DNA from 2 places in the Arthrobacter sp. L77 genome. Region 1 is predicted to be linked to the other one. Evidence: predicted binding sites of a transcription regulator. Region 1 holds the regulator's gene; the other holds the start of a gene.
What was found. Region 1 encodes Rex, which represses fermentation and respiration genes when NADH is low (regulators of the CRP and FNR family bind a similar motif). Its sites were predicted from a motif close to CTTGTGAANNNNTTCACAAG; they were not measured.
Positions count from the first base shown of each region.

Region 2: rhaI (L-rhamnose isomerase) is a predicted target of Rex. The motif match lies at 4,759-4,778, and genes of this name have one in related genera.

Region 1 covers NZ_JWSU01000004.1:225,366-232,542, forward strand. The annotation lists gene RY94_RS03555 (TrkH family potassium uptake protein) at 1-468, opposite strand, end outside; gene RY94_RS03560 (acetoin utilization protein AcuC) at 605-1,807, shown strand; gene RY94_RS03565 (ArsR/SmtB family transcription factor) at 1,867-2,412, shown strand; gene RY94_RS03570 (helix-turn-helix domain-containing protein) at 2,584-2,796, shown strand; gene RY94_RS17120 (30S ribosomal protein bS22) at 2,990-3,088, shown strand; gene RY94_RS03575 (HAD family hydrolase) at 3,216-4,028, opposite strand; gene RY94_RS03580 (glutaredoxin family protein) at 4,107-4,370, shown strand; gene RY94_RS03585 (redox-sensing transcriptional repressor Rex) at 4,535-5,242, shown strand; gene RY94_RS03590 (hypothetical protein) at 5,266-5,865, opposite strand; gene RY94_RS03595 (YceI family protein) at 6,065-6,622, opposite strand; gene RY94_RS03600 (histidine phosphatase family protein) at 6,774-7,177, shown strand, end outside.
Region 2 covers NZ_JWSU01000004.1:489,552-496,728, forward strand. The annotation lists gene RY94_RS04870 (ABC transporter permease) at 1-820, opposite strand, end outside; gene RY94_RS04875 (ABC transporter permease) at 909-1,955, opposite strand; gene RY94_RS04880 (sugar ABC transporter ATP-binding protein) at 1,952-3,505, opposite strand; gene RY94_RS04885 (LacI family DNA-binding transcriptional regulator) at 3,630-4,661, opposite strand; gene rhaI (L-rhamnose isomerase) at 4,885-6,051, shown strand; gene RY94_RS04895 (bifunctional rhamnulose-1-phosphate aldolase/short-chain dehydrogenase) at 6,048-7,177, shown strand, end outside.

The DNA.
Region 1 (7,177 bases):
GATGACGATCCGCAGCAGCGTACCGATCTCGCCGAGGCGACTCGCGTTGTTGAGTGCCTCCTGGGCCAGCAGCTTGCCGCGCACCCCGAGCCGCTTGCTCACGATCAGCGCGAGCAGCGAGGCCAGCGTGAGCGTGCCGAGCCCACCGATGAAGATGCCTAGCAGGATCACGAACTGGCCGAAGAAGGACCAGTGGGTGGCCGTGGACACCACGGTGAGGCCCGTGACGCACACGGCGGACACCGCCGTGAAGAAGGCATCGTGCAGAGGGGTCACGGTGCCGCTGCTGGCGGACATCGGCAGGCTCAGCAGTGCGGTGAACACCAGGATCACGGCGGTGAAGATGAAGAGGGCCAGGCGCGCGGGTGAGCTGTTGGCGAAGGAGTCGGCGAAGTCGCGGATCGAGGCCAGCAGCCTGATGTACCCGCGGCGATCGTCCGTCAGCCATCGCGGCTGTTGACCTACCATTGACGTCCGCTCTGCCCTGTCCGCTGGTCCGACCGCCGCACCGGCGCGCAACCAAGCCTGATTTGTCCCTTGCAGTAGTAAAGCATCTCACCGGTGTGCGTCGTCGGAATATCCCGCATCGCGTAGCCTTTCAGGAATGTCTACGCACTCAAGGTCGGCGGTGCCCCTCCAGGTCGCCTGGGACGAGTCGATGCTGGCCTACAACTTCGGCGGCCAGCATCCCATGAACCCGGAGCGGCTGCACCTGACGGCCCGGCTCGCGCGCGACTGCGGGCTGCTGGACCTCGACGGCGTGACGGTCGCCGCTCCCGGCGTGGCCTCGGACGAGGACCTGGCGGCGGTCCACAGTCCGGACTACATCAGGGCGGTCCGCCAGGTCAGCAGCAACCCGGACACCTCGGATGCCGCCCGTGGCCTCGGCACGGAGGACACGCCCGCCTTCGCGGGGATGCACGAGGCCAGTGCCCGGCTCGCCGGCGGGTCGCTCGACGCGGCCGAGGCGATCATCCGGGGCTCCGCGGTCAGGGCCGTCAACTTCGGCGGCGGCATGCACCACGCGGCCCGCTCCAGGGCCAGCGGCTTCTGCATCTACAACGACGCCGCGGCCTCCATCCAGCGACTGCTCGACCGCGGCGTCCAGCGCGTCCTCTACATCGACGTCGACGCGCACCACGGCGACGGCACCCAGAGCATCTTCTGGGACGACCCCCGCGTCATGACGATCTCGCTGCACGAGACGGGTATGAGCCTCTTCCCGGGCACAGGCTTCGCCAGCGAGACCGGGGGACCAGGGGCGGAGGGGTACGCGGTGAATGTCGCGCTGCCCACCGTCGCCGGCGACGCCGCGGTACTACGGGCCTTCCACGCCGTCGTGCCGCAGCTCGCCGGGGCCTTCGCGCCCGAGGTCATCGTGAGCCAGCACGGCTGTGATTCCCACCGCGAGGACCCCCTCACGAACCTGCGGGTCAGTGTCGACGCCCAGCACGCGCTGATGCTGGGCGTCCGGGAACTGGCGGACCGCCTGTGCGGGGGGCGGTGGATCGCGACCGGGGGAGGCGGTTACGCCCTGGCGAGCGTGGTGCCGCGGTCGTGGTCGTTGCTCGTCGCGGTGGCCGCCGGCGCACCGGTGGGCCCGGCGACGCCCGTCCCGGCCGTCTGGCGGGAGTACGTGCTGGAGCGGCACGGCGTCGAGGCGCCCCGCCTGATGGGCGACGGCGCAGACATCTGGTGGCGCTCGTGGGAGATCGGCTACGACCCCAACGACGACCTCGACCGGACGGTGATGGCGACCCGGAAGGCCCTGTTCCCGCTCCACGGACTGGACCCCTGGTTCGATTGACCGGGACCCGCCGGTCACGTCAGGATGCCGCGTGGCGTATATGTCGCTAGGGTGGGCGAATGGGAATCGATGATGTATTCGCCGTCATCGCCGAAGGAACGCGCAGGCAGATCCTCGAGAAGCTGCGCGACGGCGACAAGGCGGTGGGGGAGCTCGTGATCGAACTGCAGGTCAGCCAGCCGACGGTGTCGAAGCACCTGAAGGTGCTGCGGGAGGCGGGCCTGGTGAGCATGCGGGCGCAGGGGCAGAAGCGCTACTACTCGCTGGACACCGCGCCGCTCGGCCTGGTGCGCGACTGGCTCGCCGGGTTCGAGCCGAGCGCGGGCCCGGTCTCCGCCGCGACCTCCGGGGGTGAACGTCCGGAGGGGGAGTCCTCCGAGGTGATGACGGTGGCGGACGTCGTCGCGGTGCTCGAACCGGAGACGACCGCTGCGCCCGTCACCGAGGACACGACGGCGCTGGCCGCCGCGGTCCTGGTGGCGCCTCCGGCGTCCGGCGGACCGGACGCACCGCGTCCGCCGATGGGCCGGACCATGGGTCGGGCGGCGGAACGCGCCGCGGACCTGCTGTCCCAGCTGCGCCGGCGCCGCGATCCGTCGTCGTAGTCCGGCGGGTCGGCCGTCTTTCACTCCAGTCACATCTGCCCCTAGAATGGATCCTTAGGCGGATTATCCTTTTGCTTCAAGGCGACACGCCGAACGGTCACCCTCCGGATAGGTCTCCGGTGCCGATCCCAGGGTGAAGTGCAAGCCTCCATGCAAAGGAATAGTGGTGAGATGGCAGACGGGAACAACGTCTCGGATGTGCAGTTCCTGACGGTCGCGGAAGTCGCGGGACTCATGCGCGTGTCGAAGATGACCGTGTACAGGCTCGTGCACGCAGGAGAGTTGCCGGCCGTCCAGTTCGGCCGCTCCTACCGTGTCCCCGAGTCCGCGGTGGAGGACTTCCTCCGCCAGGCGCAGGTCGACGGGCAGTCCGAGACCGCCTGATCGCCGGTCGTCCGTGGGGTCCGCAAACGGATGTACCCTGTTAAGGAGCGTTTTGGGCGGGTTTCGAGCCTGCTCGACTTATTGCATCAAACGGGCAACTGCCACCAGGCATGCGCCTTTCGTCATCACCAGGGCGTGCCCGAGGCTCTTCGCCGCAGTCCGCCCTGGCAACACAACAGTTTGTGAGGACTCTATGGGTTCAGTAATCAAGAAGCGCCGCAAGCGTATGGCAAAGAAGAAGCACCGCAAGCTGCTTCGCAAGACCCGTCACCAGCGCCGCAACAAGAAGTAGGCAGGCGCCCGGCCCAGAGCCGGAGCGTGCCGACCGGCCCGGATTCCCGCCTTCTCGGCGTGGAAGCCGGGCCGTCGTCGTCTGGCGGACTCTCCGTCGTCGGCCGGGCCCCCGGCCCCGTCCGGGGTCAGTGGCTCCTGAACCGTGAGTACCCGCGCCACAGCCCGTAGACGGATCCGACGACGGTCGCCGCGCGCAGGCCCAGGGTCGCGGCCCGCCGTCCGCTGCGGAAGTCGTAGACGGGCCAGTTGTTCGCCCGGGCATGGCGGCGGAGCCGGGCGTCCGGGTTGATGGCCACCGGATGCCCGACGGCGGTCAGCAGCGGGATGTCGTTGTAGGAGTCGCTGTAGCCCCAGCACCGCGAGAGGTCCAGGTTCTCCCGCTGCGCCAGTTCCAGCACCGCGACGGCCTTGGCCGGCCCGTGGAGGAACTCGCCGACGAGTCTGCCGGTGTAGAGGCCGTCGGCGACCTCCCCCACGGTGCCGAGGGCCCCGGTGAGCCCGAGGCGGCTCGCGATCACGCCGGCCACCTCCACGGGGGTGCCGGTCACCAGCCAGACCTGCCGGTGCGAGGTGAGGTGCTGTTCGGCCAGGGCGCGCGCGCCGGGCCAGATCTTCGACGCGATCATCTCGTCGTAGACCTCCTCGCCCAGGGCCAGGATGTCCTCGTGGGCGATCCCGATGGCGAAGGCGAGGGCGGCGTCGCGCACCGAGTTCACGTCCGTCATCGTCTCGCCGCGCATGATGAAGCGGAGCTGCTTCCACGCCAGGCCCGCGGCGAAGCGCAGCGTGAAGGCCTTGCGCTGGTACATCTTGCGGCCCACATGGAACAGGCTGGCGCCGCGCATCAGCGTGTTGTCCACGTCGAAGAAGGCTGCTTCGCCCGCGACGGTCGCCGAAGGCTGGAGGATGGGGTGCGTGACCCGGGCGGCGTCCGGCATGCTCCGAGTCTAGTTCTTCGGTTCCGCCCCCCGACGGCCTCTGCTGCCGGCACCGCGCGGGCGCAGTACCGTGGAGGGATGCAAACCCCTGCGGAGATGCCCGGCACCGGCGTGGTGCTCCTCACTCGACCCGGGTGTCATCTCTGCGAGGATGCCCGCGCCGTCGTGCGGCGGGTGACCGACGACCTCGGCCTGGGCTGGCGCGAGGTGAGCGCCGCCGAGGTCCCCGCGCTCGGTGCACGCTTCGCGGAGGAACTGCCCGTCCTGTTCATCGACGGCGTCCAGCGGGACTTCTGGTCGATCGACGAGGCGAGGCTGAGGCGGCTGCTGGCCGGCGCCTGACGGGCCCCGACCGGCCGCCCCTCCGGTCCCCCCACGATGCCCATCGCCCGGCTTGGAGGCCCCGCGTCGTCGGCATACAGTGGGTGGTACTTCCGCCCCCGACGCCGAGGGACCCCGGAACCGCAGCTCCCGGACCGGGCGCGGCGGTGCTAGCAACGGAGCCGATGACAGTGACAACGCCGGACAGGCCAGGCCTTCACCCCGTGGACGAGGCGGCGCGCCACATCCCTCCCGCATCGGTCGCGCGTCTCACCATCTACTTGCGGGCGCTGAATTCCCTGCTCGCCGAGGGCATCGAACGGGTGTCCTCCGAGGAACTCGCGGATGCCGCCGGAGTGAACTCGCCCAAACTCCGCAAGGACCTCTCCTACCTCGGGTCCTACGGCACCCGGGGCGTCGGGTACGACGTGCAGTACCTCAACCGGCAGATCTCGGTGGCCCTCGGGCTCACGCTCGACTGGCGTGTCGCGATCCTCGGCGCGGGCAACCTCGGACGGGCCCTCGCCGGCTACTCGGGGTTCGGCTCGCGCGGGTTCGAGATCGTGGCGCTCTTCGACGCCGACCAGCTGGTCGTCGGGTCCGAGGTGGGCTACCTCCGGGTCAGCGCGGTCGACGACCTCGAGGCGGTGCTGGAGCGCACCCGCACCAACATGGCGGTGCTCGCGGTTCCCGCAGCAGTCGCCCAGGAGCTGTGCGACCGCCTCGTCGCGGCCGGGATCTCCAGCATCCTCAGCTTCGCGCCCGTGGTGCTGCAGGTGCCGCCGCACGTCCAGCTGCGCAAGGTGGACATGTCCACCGAGCTCCAGATCCTGGCCTACCACGCACAAAGGGCGCAGGAGCCGGACCTCGGTCCGGTCTCCCGCGCCCAGTAGGCGGGGTCACGAGCGCCTGCGCCTCAGTACCCGAGCTTCTGCGGGGCGAAGTACGGCCGTGCCGGCTTCAGGTAGGTCAGGACGACGCCTGCCACGCCCAGGAGCAGGACGATCACACTGAGTGTGATCGACAGCCCGGAGACCGGCACCGCTTCCTGGCCTGAGGCCTCGACGGCCTGATTGGCGAGCGGCAGGAGCAGCAGGCCGCCGACGGTCACCAGCACATTGAGGGCCGCGAGGACCGTCGCGGTGATGCGGGCCCAGTTGCGGCCCCGCCGGATGAAGATCGCCAGGACCACGTAGACCGCGGCCGCGAGGGCCGCGAACAGCAGCTGGGACACCATCTGGACCGATGATCCGGCGCCCTCGGGGATCTCCGTCACCCCGACGACGGAGGACAGGAAGTGGAGGACGCCCGCAGCGAGGATGAGGTAGTACGCCCGCTGGACCTCCTTCGGTGCGGGCCCCTTCTCGGCGAGACCCGGCGCGCCCGACGCCGGGTAGGCGTAGTTCGGGGACGGGGCCTGCTGGGAAGAGGGGTTCCGGCCGGTGCCGCCCGCTCCCGGGGCGTTCCAGGCGGGCCCGTTGTCCTGCCCGTTCGGGGTGTCCTGTGGTGTGCTCATCGTCGCGTCCTTCGCTGATCAGGTAGTGGTCATCCGGCCGGTGGTGCCCCCCATGGACGCGGCCCCCGTGGATGTGGTCACCGTCAGCCTAGTTCGTGGGCTCCCCCCGAAGGCGGGACGAAACGCCGACGGCCGGCGTCGTCGGGAGGACGACGCCGGCCGTGGGGGCCTGCGGGCGGGCGGTGGCCCGGGTGGCGGATCAGACCGTGGCGACCGCGGGGGCCACGAAGGCGGCCTCGATGGTGATGGTCACCTTGTCGCCGACGAGGACGCCGCCGGCTTCGAGGGCCGCGTTCCAGGTGAGGCCGAAGTCCTTGCGCGAGATGCTCGTGGAGGCCGAGACGCCGGCGCGGGTGGCGCCGAAGGGGTCCACGGCCACGCCGTTGAACTCGGCGTCGAGGGTCACGGGCTTGGTGATGCCGCGGATGGTGAGGTCACCGTTGATCCGGTACGTCTCGCCGGAGCCCTCGTGGGAGGTGGAGACGAAGGTCATCTCGGGGAACTGCTCGACGTCGAAGAAGTCGGCGCCCTTGACGTGGCCGTCGCGGTTCTCGTCGCCGGAGGTGAAGGATGCGGTCCTGATGGTCGCGGAGATGCTCGAGTCCTCGAGCGACGAGCCGACGGCGAGTGCGGCATCGACGTCCTTGAACGAGCCGCGGACCTTGCTGATGCCTGCGTGGCGGACGCTGAAGCCCACCTCGCTGTGGGAGGGGTCGAAGGACCAGGTGCCGGAGGTGAGGCCTGAGGGGACAGTCATGGGGAACTCCTGAGAAGGGTGGCTGGCGGATGCTTACAGGGACTAGAAGCATGCATATGCATGTTTTATTCCATGCATCAGTAAAACGTTCAACAAACCCCCGCGCAAGTATCGATTGGCCGTCGCACGCAGCATGCGTGAAACTGGAAGGATGCAGCGATCAACCGTCCACCTGGTGCGCCACGGTGAGGTCCACAACCCCGAGGGAGTCCTCTACGGACGGCTCCCCGAGTTCCATCTCTCCGATCTCGGCCGTCAGATGGCCGCGCAGATGGCCCGGTACTTCCAGGCACGGCGCGACGACGGCGCCGACATCGTGCACCTCGTGGCCTCGCCGCTCGACCGTGCACAGGAGACGGCGCAGCCGCTCGCGGACACCCTCGGGCTCGCGATCGCCACCGACGAGCGCATCATCGAGGCGGAGAACCGCTTCGAGGGCATGTCCGGGATCAAGAGCAGGCTCCGGCAGCCCCGCAACTGGCCGTTCCTCGTCAATCCCCTCCGCCCCTCCTGGGGCGAGCCCTACCGCCTGCAGGTCGAACGCATGATGGCGGG
Region 2 (7,177 bases), 260 kb from region 1:
CGCTCCGGGCGCTGGAGTACCGGAGCGTCCAGTAGATGCCGGCGAGCGCGGACACCGTGCCGGTGGCCAGGTACAGCAGGAACTTGGACCGGGCGACGTCGATACCCACGAACGTCGCGGCCTCCCTGCTGTACCCGAGGGCGAAAAGGCCCCGGCCGAAGGGCGTGAAGTGCAGGACGACGGCGAACGCGATGACGAGGACCACCACGCCGATCATGACCGTGGGGATGCCGGTGCCGCCGATCTTCGAGGTGAAGAAGGAGGTGAGCCCGGGCGGGAAGTTCGCCACCGCGTTGTCGCCGATCACCACGAGCGCGAGGCCGCGGAAGAGCGCCAGTGTGCCGATGGTGACCGCCAGGGACGGCAGCCCGAGATAGGCGATGAGCACGCCGTTGAACGCGCCGGCGACGAGTCCCGCCAGCAGGCACAGCACGAGGACGAGCGCGATCGGCATGCCGCCCTGCCACAGGACGCCCATGAGTGCGCTGGTCAGCCCGGCGATGCTCGCGACCGAGAGGTCGATCTCCCCCGAGATGATCACCAGCGTCATCGGCAGCGCGATGAGCAGGGTCGGGATGACGTCGAGGAGCAGGAACCCCACGGTGACGGGCGACGCGAACCGCGGGATGGTGAGGCTCGCGTAGAGCACGACGACGATGAGCACGTAGATCATGACGGCGTCGCGCCCGAGGAGGATCCTCGCGGCGCCCGTGCGCCCCTTCGGGATGGCGAGCACCTTCGTGGTGTCCGCCTTCCGCCCCGCCGGGCGGGCCGGCCGGGGGCGCTTCTCCTCGGGGGTCCTGGTGCCTGGGGCGGACATGCGCCTGCCTTTCGCTGGGGTGCCGTTCTCCGGCTGGTGCCCTTCGGGCGGGGTGGCGTGCTGCGGACCGGGCTGGGCGTCGAGGCGGTCAGACATTGCGGGCCTCCGCGATCCTGAGCTTGCGGGCGGATCGGACACTGGCGATGCGGTCGATGACGACGGCGGCGAGGATCAGGACGCCGACGATGGCCTGCTGCCAGAACTTGTCCACGCGCAGTGCCGTCAGGGCGCTGGTGATGGTGGTCAGCAGGAGCGCGCCGATCGCGGCGCCGAGCACGGTGCCGCTGCCACCGAAGATCGCGACGCCGCCCACCACCGCGGCGGCGACGACGTCGAGTTCGAGGCCCGCTCCCGTCGTCGCGCCCACCGAGTTGAAGCGGCTCGCGTACAGGACGCCGGCCAGTCCGGCCAGCAGCCCGTTGACCACGAAGGCGAGCAGGACGCGCCGCGTCACCGGGATGCCGAACAGCCGGGCGGCGTCGGGGTCGGATCCGATGGCGTACAGATCGCGTCCCTGCCGGGTGCCGAACATGTAGACCGCGACGACCGCGACGACGCCCACCGCGATGAGCGTGATCAGGGGGAACCCGAGGAAGGTGTCCACGGACAGGTCCCCGAACGCCTGGGGCCGGTCGCCGGCGAAGTACTGGGTACCGCCGGCCCAGGCGTTGTTGATGCCCCGGAAGATGTAGAGCGTGCCGAGGGTGATGACGAGGGCCGGGACCTTCGCGATGGTGATGAGGAGGCCGTTGAATGCCCCGAGTGCCGCGCCGAGGAGCATCCCGAGGACGAAGACCACGACGATCGGCACATCGGGCGCGGCGGCGAACATGCTGCCGGTCCCGAAGGCGACGAGCCCGAGGATGGATCCGACGGACAGGTCGATGTTCCGCGTGATGATCACGAGGGTCTGACCGACGGCCAGGATCATCAGGATGGTCGCGTTCAGCAGCAGGTCCTTGATGCCCTGCTCGCTGAGGAACAGCGGGTTCAGGGCCGCGGTAACGGCGACGAGCAGCACGAGGGCCAGGATCACCGGGAGTTCGCGGAGCTTCAGGAGCGAGGCGAGGACCGAGGTCCTCTCGTGGCCGGGGGCCGGGTGTACCGGCGCACCTACCGTGCCGTCGAGGCTCATCGCGTGGACTCCAGAGATGCTGTGGCGGCATGCATGACGGTCTCGGCGGTAGCCTCCGCGCGGTCGAGGCGGCCGGTGATCCGACCCTCCCGCATGACCAGCACGCGGTCGGCCATGCCCAGCACCTCGGGCAGTTCGGAGGAGATCATGAGGATCGCGATGCCCCGCCCCGCCAGTTCCGAGATCAGGCGGTGCACCTCGGCCTTCGTGCCGACGTCGATGCCGCGCGTCGGCTCGTCGATGATCAGGAGCTTCGGGTCCGTGGCGAGCCACTTCGCGAGGACGACCTTCTGCTGGTTGCCGCCGGACAGGGTGGAGACGGCGTGCTCGGGAGATCCCGCCTTCACCTGCAGCCGCTTGCCCCAGGTCTCGGCGGCCTCCCGCTCCGCGCTCGCCCTGATGATGCCGAACCGCGCGAGGGAGTGACGGAGTGTCAGTGCCGTGTTGCGTTCGACCGACAGGTCCATGACGAGCCCCTGTTTCCGGCGGTCCTCCGGGACGAAGCCGATCCCGGCGTCGATCGCGGCACGCGGGTCCTTGCGGCGCAGCGGCGTGCCGGACATCCGGACGGTCCCCGACTCGTAGCGGTCGATCCCGAACACGGCACGGGCCACCTCGGTGCGCCCGGCCCCCACCAGCCCGGACAGTGCGACGATCTCGCCCGCCCGCACCTCGAAGTCGATGTCGTGGAAGACGCCCGGCCGGGTCAGCCCCTCGACCGTCAGGACGACGTCGCCCGCCTCCGTCTCCGTCTTCGGGAACAGTGCGTCGATGTCGCGTCCCACCATCTCCCGGACGATCGCCTCGACGGACGTCGCCCGCGTCTCGTGGGTCGCGATGTAGGCGCCGTCCCGCATGACCGTGATGCGGTCGCACAGGCCGAAGACCTCGTCGAAGCGGTGGGAGATGAACAGGATGCCGCTGCCGGCGTCGCGCAGGCGGCGGGCGACGGCGAACAGGCGGTCCACCTCGACGCCGCTGAGCGCCGCCGTGGGCTCGTCCATGACGAGGATGCGGGCGTCGAGGGAGATGGCCTTGGCGATCTCGATGATCTGCTGGTCGGCGATGGACAGTCCCTCGGCCACGCGGTCGGGGTCGATCGGGACGCCGAGCTGGTCGAAGAGCTCCCGGGCGCGGCGCCGCATCTCGACGCGGCTGATGAGGCCGAAGCGGCCCCTGGGCTGGCGCCCGATGAAGATGTTCTCCGCGACCGTGAGATCGGGGAAGAGCGTGGGCTCCTGGTAGATGACGGAGATCCCCGCGGCCTTGCTGTCGGCGACGTTGCGGAAGCTGACGTCCTGCCCCCCGACGAGGAACTCCCCGGCATCCGGGTGGTGCACCCCCGCGAGGATCTTCACGAGCGTCGACTTCCCCGCGCCGTTCTCGCCGACCAGCGCGTGGATCTCGCCCGCCGCCAGGTCGATGGTGCCGTCGGCGAGCGCGACGACCGGGCCGAAGGTCTTCAGCGCGCCGCGGAGCGCCAGCACGGGAGCCCGCCCCGGTGCGGACGGGTCCGCGGCCTCACTGCCACGGCCATCAGGGTGCGTCACTGCAACTCCTCAGGAAGAAATGAATCGTTTCAGATTCGATGTCCTCGAATAGTAGGCGCGACCTCCGGGACCGTCAACAGGCCGAGATCGGACTGTGACCCCGGCTGACGGCGGGGCCGGCCCGTCAGCCGGCGGCGGCCACCCGCGCCCGCGTGCTGCGGCGCTCCACGAGTTCGGGGTCGAAGATCACCTGGCGACGGCGGGCCGTGGGCCCCTCGATCTCCTCGAGGAGCAGTTCGACGGCGGTGCGCCCCATGAGTTCGGTCGGCTTGCGGACGCTCGTCAGCGGGACGACGGTGGAGGCGGAGAAGTCGATGTCGTCGTACCCGATCAGGGCGAGGTCCTCGGGGATCCTGAGGCCCCGGATCAGCAGGACCGCCTGCATGACGCCGATCGCGAGGAGGTCGTTGGCGCAGAAGATGCCGTCCGGCAGCTCCCCGTGCCGGCGCTGTGCGATCGCCTCCCCGACGTCCCGGCCCGCCAGCACCGTCATGGCCTCCGCGGCGAGGACCTCGAGCACGGCGCCGTCGTGCTCCGCGATCGCCTGGCGGGCACCGGCCAGGCGATCCGCGACCTGCCGGTAGTCGGCCCTGGTCCCCACGAACGCGATCCGCCGCCGGCCCGCCTCGAGCAGGTGCCGCACGGCGATGTAGCCACCGGCGACGTCATCCACGGACACCGAGCTGCAGCGCCGCTGCGGATCCACGCGGTCCACCAGCACCACGGGCATGCCGCGCTGCCGGAGCGCCTCGACGCGCGGCCCCACGTCCCCGACGGGCGAGATGAGCATGCCCTGCACCCGCTGCTGCTCGAAGACGTCGATGTACCGGGCTTCGCGCTCGGCGTCCTGCCCGCTGTCGCCGAGCACCACGGTGCTCCCGTTCTCGGCCGCGCAGTCCTCGGCCGCCCGGGCGAGGGAGGAGAAGAAGGGGTTGGCGACGTCGAGCACGACCAGGCCGATGGTGCGGCTCTGGCCCGCCCTCAGCTGCCGGGCGGCGTCGTTCCGCACGAAGCCGAGCCCGTCGATCGCGGCCTGCACGCGCTCGCGGGTGGCCGTGGAGACGCGCGCGGGATGGTTCAGCACGTTCGAGACCGTCCCGACCGCCACCCCGGCCCTGTCCGCGACGTCCTTGATACTGACTGGTCGGCTGCTCATGGGGACTCCGGCTGTCTCGGAGGTCGCGTCGCGCGTCGGCGGGACGCCGACGGGACGGTTGACACTCGGTCTCCAGCAAGGATAGCTTTGAAACGTGCTAATGAAACGATTCAAAAGCACGGCGCATCCATGTCCCCGTCCGGGCCCCGTCCGGACGGGCGAAAGACCCCGAGAATCATCGCCGGTGGAATGAAGCACCCGGCCCGCATGCTGGAGAGAGTACATGACTGTCATCGACGACATCACGGCAGAGCTGGACCAGCTCGCCATCGAAGTGCCCTCCTGGGCCTACGGCAATTCCGGGACCCGGTTCAAGGTCTTCGCGACGCCCGGCACGCCCCGCACCGTCCACGAGAAGATCGCCGACGCGGGCATGGTCCACCGGCTGACCGGCCTCGCCCCGAGCGTGGCCCTCCACATCCCCTGGGACACGGTGGACGACTACGGGAGCCTCGCCGCCCACGCCGGAGAGCACGGCGTGCGGCTCGGCACCATCAACAGCAACACGTTCCAGGACGACGACTACAAGTTCGGCAGCCTGACGCACAGCGACGCCGCCGTGCGGAACAAGGCGATCGACCACATGTACGAGTGCATCGAGGTCATGAACGTCACCGGCTCCCGGGACCTGAAGATCTGGCTGGCTGACGGCTCCAACTACCCGGGACAGGCCGACATGCGGTCCCGGCAGGACTGGCTGCAGGACTCCCTCCGGAAGGTGTACGACCGCCTCGGCGAGGGCCAGCGGCTGGTGCTCGAGTACAAGTTCTTCGAGCCGGCCTTCTATCACACGGACGTCCCCGACTGGGGCACCTCCTACGCCCACTGCCAGCAGCTCGGCGACAAGGCCCTCGTCTGCCTCGACACGGGCCACCACGCGCCCGGGACCAACATCGAGTTCATCGTGGCGCAGCTGATCCGCCTCGGGAAGCTCGGCTCCTTCGACTTCAACTCGCGTTTCTACGCCGACGACGACCTGATCGTCGGGGCGGCGGACCCGTTCCAGCTGTTCCGCATCATGGCGGAGGTGATCCGCGGCGGCGGCCTGGCTCCGTCCAGCGGGATCGCCCTCATGCTCGACCAGTGCCACAACCTCGAGGAGAAGATCCCGGGTCAGATCCGCTCGGTGCTGAACGTGCAGGAGATGACGGCGCGCGCCCTGCTCATCGACCGCCCCGCCCTCACCGCGGCGCAGGAGGCCGGTGACGTCCTCGGCGCGAACGCCCTCATGATGGACGCCTTCTACACCGACGTCCGCCCGGCCCTTGCCCAGTGGCGGGAGTCGAAGGGGCTCCCCGCGGACCCCATGGACGCATACCGCGAGAGCGGCTACCAGGACCGGATCAACACCGAGCGGCAGGGCGGCCGCCAGGCCGGATGGGGAGCATGACAGTGACGACGACGCAGCCGACGACGGCCACCTCTACCAACAGCACGACCAACCGGACCGTGAGCGAGCTCATCGCACGCTCCAACCGGCTCGGCGCCGACAAGCGCACCACGAACTACGCCGGCGGCAACACGTCCGCCAAGGGCACGGGCGTCGATCCGGTCACGGGCGAGGACGTCGAGCTGCTCTGGGTGAAAGGGTCCGGCGGGGACCTCGGGACGCTCACGGAGTCCGGGCTCGCCGTCCTGCGCCTGGACCGCCTGCAGGCCCTGCGCTCGGTGTACCCGGGCGTGGAGCGCGAGGACGAGATGGTCGCCGCCTTCGACTACACCCTGCACGGCAAGGGCGGGGCGGCACCGTCCATCGACACGGCGATGCACGGCCTCGTCGACGCGGCCCACGTGGATCACCTGCACCCCGACTCCGGGATCGCCGTCGCGACCGCGGCGGACGGCGAGGCCCTGACCCGGACGATCTTCGGGCCCAAGGTGGTCTGGGTGCCCTGGCGCCGGCCCGGTTTCCAGCTCGGCCTCGACATCGCCACCCTCAAGGAGGCGAACCCCGAAGCCATCGGCACCATCCTCGGCGGCCACGGCATCACAGCCTGGGGCGAGACGTCCGCGGAGGCCGAGGCGAACTCCCTGTGGATCATCGAGGCGGCGGAGCGGTACATCGCCGAGCACGGCCGGGCCCAGCCCTTCGGCCCCACGCTCGAAGGGTATGCCGCGCTGCCCGAGGAGGAGCGCCGGGCGAAGGCCGCGGCCCTCGCCCCGACCATCCGCGGACTCGCCTCCACCGACAGGGCGCAGGTGGGCCACTTCACCGACGACCCCCGCGTCCTCGACTTCCTCGCCTCCACCGAACACCCGCGCCTCGGGGCGCTCGGGACCAGCTGCCCCGACCACTTCCTCCGCACCAAGGTCAAGCCGCTGATCCTCGACCTCCCAGCCGACGCCGACGTCGAGAGCTGCCTGCTGCGCCTGCGTGAACTGCACACCGCGTACCGGGCGGACTACGCCGCCTACTACGACCGCCACGCGACGCCGGACTCCCCCGCGATGCGCGGCGCGGACCCGGCGATCGTGCTGGTGCCCGGCGTCGGCATGTTCTCCTACGGCGCCACCCA